2 linked regions of the Skermanella rosea genome follow. The protein of the gene in region 1 interacts with the protein of each later gene in a pairwise test. Links are inferred from orthologs where the notes say so. Each region holds a gene or a part of one and is shown on either strand. Other genes may lie near its edges.

Region 1 (3,582 bases):
TCATCACCTCGGTCGGGCAGGGCGAGCCCGCCATGATGCCGGTGCGCAGCGTGGTCAGGTCGAATTCCCCGAACCGGGGGTGGTTGAGGATGGAGATGAACATGGTCGGCACGCCGTGCAGGCCGGTGCAGCGCTCCTCCTGGACCGTGGCGAGGACGGCCTCGGCGTCGAACCCCTCCCCCGGGATCACCATGCAGGCGCGGTGGGTGACGCAGGCGAGGTTGCCCAGCACCATGCCGAAGCAGTGGTAGAACGGCACGGGGATGCACAGCCGGTCCCGCTCGGTCAGGCGCATCGCCTCGCCGATGAAGAAGCCGTTGTTCAGGATATTGTGGTGGGTCAGCGTGGCGCCCTTGGGATTGCCCGTGGTGCCGCTGGTGAACTGGATGTTGATAGCCTCGTCGAACTGGAGCGCGTCGCGCAGCCGGTCCAGTTCCGCGAAATGCTCGTCGCGGGCGCCCGCTGCGATATCGGCGAAGTTGAACATGCCGGCGCTGATCTCGGCCCCCAGCCGGATCACCGTCCGCAGGGCCGGCAGCTTGTGCGACTCCAGGTGCCCGGGCGCGCAGCGGTCGAGTTCGGGGGCGACCTGCCGCAGCATCCCGAGATAGTCGCTGCTCTTGAAGGAATCGGCCAGGATCAGCGCCTTGCAGCCGACCTTGTTCAGCGCGTATTCCAGCTCGTGGGTGCGGTAGGCCGGGTTGATGTTGACCAGCACCAGCCCGGCCTTGGCCGTGGCGAACTGGGTCAGCACCCATTCCGAATTGTTCTGCGACCAGATCCCGATGCGGTCACCCGGCTTCAGCCCCAGCGCGATCAGCCCGGCGGCCAGTCGGTCGGTCTCCGCCTTGAACTGGGCGTAGGTCAGCCGGACGCCCTGATGCCGGACCACCAGGGCGTCGGCCTCCGGCGACAGCGCCGCCATGCGGTCCAGGTGGACGCCGATGGTATCGCCGATCAGCGGCGTAGGCGACGCGCCGTGGACGTAGCTGCGGGTCAGCAGGGGTGTCTGGGTGGGTTCGGCCATCGTTTCCTCCGCGCGGCACCGTCGGCCACGGTGCCTTCTTCGTCTTGGTCCTTCTCCGGCGCACTTCGGCGCGCGGGCAGATGACTACAACGATCCGGGCGGAGGGTAAAATGGCGCAAACGAAGGCGCCGGGATTCGAACAACGTTTGATTTGGCGGCGAAAGTCAAACGTCGAGATGAAAGGACACGGTCCTCACACCATATAAATCAGATGACGTGGATGACCGCCTGGCTCGCGGCACCGACCGTCACGGCAAGGAATACCATGCGGGCTACGAAGCGTTCTGCGGGCGACCAACGCGCCCAGTCCTTGGAAAAGCTGTTCCACATGACAGCACCATCTTGGAGGTTTCACGAGCTTGGCTGATGACCTCCACCCTGAACGACCGTGGTTATTATCCGGTTAACATTATGGTTAACGGCAGCTGGCGGATTTTGTTCCGTGACGATATCACAGATGTCCGGCATTTGGTTGTTTTCCCCGACTGAGAATCATGATCGTTGAGGCATTCCGATGAGAACTTTGCTAGAACATCCCCATGGAATGGACTGACGAGGCGATCGTGCTGTCCGCCCGGCCGCACGGCGAGGCGGCGGTGGTGGCCACCCTGCTGACCCGCACCCATGGCCGGCATTCCGGCCTGGTGCAGGGCGGCCGTTCGTCCAGGCAGCGCGGCAACCTGCAGCCCGGCAACCGGGTCAGCGCCCGCTGGCGGGCCCGGCTGGCCGACCATCTCGGGACCTTCACGATCGAGCCGATCCACAACAACGCCGCCGGCATGCTGGACGACCCGCTGCGCCTGGCGGCGCTGGTGTCGGCCTGCACCGTGACGGAGGTCGTCCTGCCCGACCGGGAGCCGCACGAGCCGGTGTTCCACGGGCTGGCGGCCCTGCTGGAGGCGTTCGAGAGCCCGCTGTGGGCGCCGGCCTATGTCCGGTGGGAACTGGGGCTTCTCCAGGAACTGGGCTTCGGCCTCGACCTGGCGTCCTGCGCCGCCACCGGAAGCAACGACGCGCTGGCCTATGTCAGCCCGCGCACCGGCCGGGCGGTGTCCCTCTCGGCCGGCGAGCCCTACCGCGACAGGCTGCTTCCCCTGCCGGGCTTCCTGGCCGGGCAGCCCGGCTGGAGTGAGGCGGAAGTGCTTGCCGGCCTCGAGCTGACGGGGCATTTCCTGGAACGCGACGCGCTCGCTCATGCCTCCTCCCAGGCGGTCGCGGCCTTGCCCGCGGCCCGGACCCGCTTCATAGAACGCTATCGCAAAATGGCTACCCTTCCTGGTAGTAGATAAGACATGACCGACCCTGCACTCGACATCCACGACAAGCCGCTCTCCGAGGCGCTCGGCGAGCGGTACCTCTCCTACGCGCTGTCCACCATCATGGCGCGCTCGCTGCCTGACGTGCGCGACGGGCTGAAGCCGGTCCACCGTCGGCTGCTCTACGCCATGAGCCAGCTGAAGCTGGACCCGGACACCCCGCCCAAGAAATGCGCTCGCGTCGTCGGCGACGTGATCGGTAAGTTCCACCCGCACGGCGACACCGCGGTCTATGACGCGCTGGTCCGGCTGGCGCAGGACTTCGCGGTCCGCTATCCGCTGATCGACGGGCAGGGCAATTTCGGCAACATCGACGGCGACAACGCCGCCGCCATGCGGTACACCGAGGCCCGCCTGACCGACGTGGCCCGCGCCCTGCTCGAAGGGATCGACGAGGATACCGTCGATTTCCGCGGCACCTACGACGGCGAGGGCGAGGAGCCGATCGTGCTGCCCGCCGCCTTCCCGAACCTGCTGGCCAACGGCTCGCAAGGCATCGCGGTCGGCATGGCGACCTCGATCCCGCCGCACAACGCAGAAGAGCTGTGCGACGCCCTGAGCCATCTGATCAAGAAGCCCGACGCCACGGTCGAGGACCTGATCCGGTTCGTCCCCGGTCCCGATTTCCCGACCGGCGGCATCCTGGTCGAGTCGCAGGCCGCCATCGCCGAGGCCTACCGCACCGGGCGCGGCAGCTTCCGGGTGCGCGCCAGGTGGGAGGTCGAAAAGCTGGGGCAGGGCACCTGGCAGATCGTCGTCACCGAGATCCCCTACCAGGTCCAGAAGAGCCGGCTGATCGAGAAGATCGCCGAACTGCTGGCGGCGCGGAAGCTGTTCCTGCTCGACGACGTGCGCGACGAATCGGCGGAGGACATCCGCCTCGTCCTGGTGCCGAAGAACCGCAACGTCGATCCCGACGTGCTGATGGAATCGCTGTTCAAGACCACCGACCTGGAAACCCGGTTCGGCCTGAACATGAACGTGCTGGACAAGGACAACGTCCCGCGCGTCATGAACCTGCGCGAGGTCCTGCAAGCCTTCCTGGCGCACCGGATCGAGGTGCTGGAGCGGCGCTCGCGCCACCGGCTGGGCAAGATCGACCACCGGCTGGAAGTGCTGGGCGGCTACCTGATCGCCTACCTGAACCTGGACGAGGTGATCCGGATCATCCGCGAGGAGGACGAGCCCAAGCGCTCGCTGATGAAGACCTTCTCGCTGACGGAGGTGCAGGCGGAGGCG
Region 2 (3,426 bases), on another replicon or contig:
GCGCCGTCCGTGACAGCGCCATCCAGAACATGATCGCCAGCCGGTCGGAGCTTCCGGCGGAGGTGCTGGCATGAGCGCGAACAACCTCGATCTCTGGAACTCCGTCGCGAAGACCGATCCGGCGCACACGAAATACGTCAACCAGCGCGGCGGCTTCACGTCCATCGACAGCTACTACCAGATCCAGCGCGCGACGGAGCAGTTCGGTCCCCTTGGTCTCGGCTGGGGCTACGATGCCGACTACGTCTTCCACGAAGACTTGATCGCCTGCACGCTGCGGCTCTGGTACGTGCTCGAAGGCAAGCGCTCCGAGGCCTTCCCGGTCACCGCGATGAACCCGTGGCGGGAACTCGACAAGAGCGGCAAGGTGCGCTTGGACGACGATGCGGCGAAGAAGGCGCTGACCGACGCCATCACCAAGGCGCTGTCCTATCTGGGCTTCAGCGCCGACGTGTTCATGGGGCTCTACGACGACAACAAGTACGTCGCCGGACTGAAGCGCGAATTCGCCGAGGCGGGACAGAAACCGAAGGCGGCCGCTAAGGAGGCCGCGACGAAGTCGACCGGCTTCACCCGCGCGCAGTGGGAGGGCTGGGTCAAGAAATACACCGACGGGCTCGCGGAGTGCATGCTGCGTGGCGACCTGATGGCGTTGCTGAACGACGCGAGCAAGAGGGAAGGGCTGGCCAAGCTGAAGGCGGCGCACCTCGACCTGTACGACGCGGTGGTCCGCGAGCAGATGCGCAGCGCCTCCATGATGGAGTTGACGCCGGAGGAGTTCAAACCCGATCCGGAGGCCATGAGGCGCATCCTTGCCGCCGACAAGGAAGCCGTCTCCGGCATGGGAGGCGTCGCATGAGCTACCTGCAGAAAGAAGCCATCGCCGTTGCCAAGCTGAAGCAGGTCATCACCGAGGCCGGCCACGACGATCCCGAGCTGATCGCCGGGATGATCGAGGGCAGCACAGAGTTCCGGGAAATCATCGGCACGCTGTTCGACCGCCTTGCCGAGGCGGAGGACATGACGGCGGCGCTCGCCGAGCGCAGCAAGGCGATTCAGGCCCGCAAGAAGCGCTACGAGGGCCGCATCGAGGCGATCCGCAACATCATCTTTGAGGGCCTGGTGCTGGCGGACGAGCGCAAGGTCGAGCTGCCGGAGGCCACCTGCGCGCTGACCGCGGCGCGGCAGTCGGTCGTCATCACCGACGAGGCGGCGCTGCCCGACGATTGCGTGAAGATCGAGCGCAAGCCCGACCACACGACCATCAAGGCGAAGCTGGACGCGGGGCAGGCGGTGCCCGGCGCCACGCTCAGCAACGGCGGGCAGACGCTCACGATACGCAGGAATTAACCGCAAATAGCAGAAGGATTTATATGGCGGGAAGTTTGAATCATTGTCAGTTCATTGGAAACCTCGGGCGCGATCCGGAAATCAGGTCAACGCAGGACGGGCGCGAAATCGCCAATCTCAGTCTCGGCGTCACCGAGACGTGGCGCGACAAGCAATCCGGCGACAAGCGCGAACGCACCGAGTGGGTGCGCGTGGTGATCTTCAGCGAGGGCTTGGTCAAAGTCGCACGCAATTACCTGCATAAGGGCAGCAAGGTTTATATCGCGGGTGCGATGCAAACGCGCAAATGGACCGACAAGGATGGAAACGAAAAGTATTCCACCGAGATCGTCCTTCAGGGATTCGACGCCAAGCTGATCCTGCTCGACGGCAAGCGCGACGGTGACGGCGGCCGCGACCGCGACGAGGACGATGGCTACCAGCAGTCCCGGCGGGGCGGGGCAGGGGGCGGCTCCGGCTCGCGGCCCACCCAGCGCCACAGCAGCCCGGTGCCGGAGCTCGACGACGAGATTCCGTTCGCGGCGGCGGACGAGCGCTACATCGGCGCGCGGTTCGGGCGAAACGTGGCGCTGTTCTAGGCCATGTCGAAATCCCTCACAGTCAGCGGTCTGGTGAAGAACGGCGCGATGGCCGGAAGCCCGGCCGTCCAGGATTTCATCCGAAGCCACGAGGGCGAGAAGGTCCGCGTCACGGTCGATGTCGTGAAGCACGCCCGCAGCCTGTCGCAGAACGCCTACTACCACGGCGTCGTGGTGCCGCACATCCAGCGGATGTTCGAGGACGCCGGGACGACGCTGAGCCATGACCAGGTGCATGAATTCCTCAAGATGCACGTCATGAAGCTGCACAAGGTCGTGCTGAGCCCCGACGGCACGCCCTCGGTGATCGGCGGCAGCACGACCAGCCTCAGCAAGTCGGAGTTCTCCGACAAGATGGCGCAGATCCAGCAGTGGGCCTCGGAGTTCGGCTACTATGTGCCGGACCCGAACGAGGTCTATCAGGCGGGCGACAGGGCAGGGCCGCCGGTCATCGAAGGCAGTCACCAGGAGCGGCTCGCCCGGGAGCGCACGGCAAACCGTTCCAACAGGCCACGGTCCTTGTGAAGTTCGGCGTCAGGGGCAGGCCGAAGTTCGGGAACAAGGCGATCGTCATTGATGGCCACACCTTCCACAGCGCCCGCGAGGGCGTCCGGTATCGGGAGCTGAGTGTGCTGTTGCGCCTTGGCGAGATCAGCGACCTCGAGCTTCAGCCGACCTACCGCATCGAGATTAACGGCCGCTGGATCTGTAACGTGAAGCTCGATTTCCGGTACTAGAGCAACGTGCGGGGCTGTCAGGTCGTCGAGGATTCCAAGAGTGAGTACATGCGCAAGAACGATCACATGTCGAACCTCAAGCGGCGTCTCGTGGAGGCACAACATGGAATTAAGGTCGAGATCGTCTGAATTTTCAACCGGGGGCTTCGGCCTCCACATTTTCAAGGAGAGTATTATGGTACAAGTCGGGAATATTGCAGCGGATCAGCTTCGCAGCTACATCGAGCGCATCGAGCGCCTCGAGGAAGAGAAGGCCGGTCTCGGCGCGGATATCCGTGACGTGTTCGCCGAGGCCAAGGGCAACGGTTTCGACAACAAGGCGATGCGAGAGGTGCTGAAGCTGCGCAAGCTGGAGGCGGCGGAGCGCGATGAGCGCGAGCACATGCTCGATCTGTACCTGGCCGCGCTGGGGATGATCCCGGCGGAAGAAGAAGCCGCGTAACGGCTCACGATCAGGGAGAGAACGCCATGCAAGACGATTTCACCATCATCCATAACCCGAGCCTGCGCGCGGCCAAGGTTCAGGGAAAGCGCGTGACCTACGGCAAGGCCACGCCGAAGGGCTACGCCTTTAACCCGGTCTTCCCCAGCCAGGCCGTGCCGGATCCGTTCGACGCGGCGCTGGCGTGGCTGAAGGATGCGCGGCCCACCATTCCGGTGCCTGCACCCGAAGTTCTGGCATTGCAGGAATAGTGGCCGTTTGCCCATAAGCAGAGAATGCTTGCTCAATGAAATTGCGTAAGTATTGTGTAAATAGAGTG

What was found.
Region 2: the proteins of recO (region 1) and ssb interact in binary tests that used the Escherichia coli proteins (3 or more experiments, as listed by UniProt). The link is inferred for Skermanella rosea from one-to-one orthologs.

Annotation. Positions count from the first base shown.
Region 1 is NZ_CP086111.1:1,993,324-1,996,905, forward strand. Bases 517-3,441 are described here. They hold recO (DNA repair protein RecO), read left to right. Parts: upstream 517-1,566; coding sequence 1,567-2,316; downstream 2,317-3,441. Other genes in these bases: JL101_RS09160 (AMP-binding protein), read right to left, coding at 517-1,027; JL101_RS09165 (hypothetical protein), read left to right, coding at 1,244-1,516; parC (DNA topoisomerase IV subunit A), read left to right, coding at 2,320-3,441. Also shown: more of JL101_RS09160, read right to left, coding at 1-516; more of parC, read left to right, coding at 3,442-3,582. UniProt on the Escherichia coli protein: Involved in DNA repair and RecF pathway recombination.
Region 2 is NZ_CP086115.1:17,058-20,483, reverse strand. Bases 382-3,150 are described here. They hold ssb (single-stranded DNA-binding protein), read left to right. Parts: upstream 382-1,373; coding sequence 1,374-1,928; downstream 1,929-3,150. Other genes in these bases: JL101_RS35320 (hypothetical protein), read left to right, coding at 3,134-3,150; JL101_RS35325 (DUF2312 domain-containing protein), read left to right, coding at 2,841-3,107; JL101_RS35330 (DUF1064 domain-containing protein), read left to right, coding at 2,450-2,665; JL101_RS35335 (recombination protein NinB), read left to right, coding at 1,977-2,453; JL101_RS35345 (siphovirus Gp157 family protein), read left to right, coding at 856-1,350. In the rest of the region: JL101_RS35355 (hypothetical protein), read left to right, coding at 1-74; more of JL101_RS35350, read left to right, coding at 71-381; more of JL101_RS35320, read left to right, coding at 3,151-3,358. UniProt on the Escherichia coli protein: Plays an important role in DNA replication, recombination and repair. Binds to ssDNA and to an array of partner proteins to recruit them to their sites of action during DNA metabolism. Acts as a sliding platform that migrates on DNA via reptation.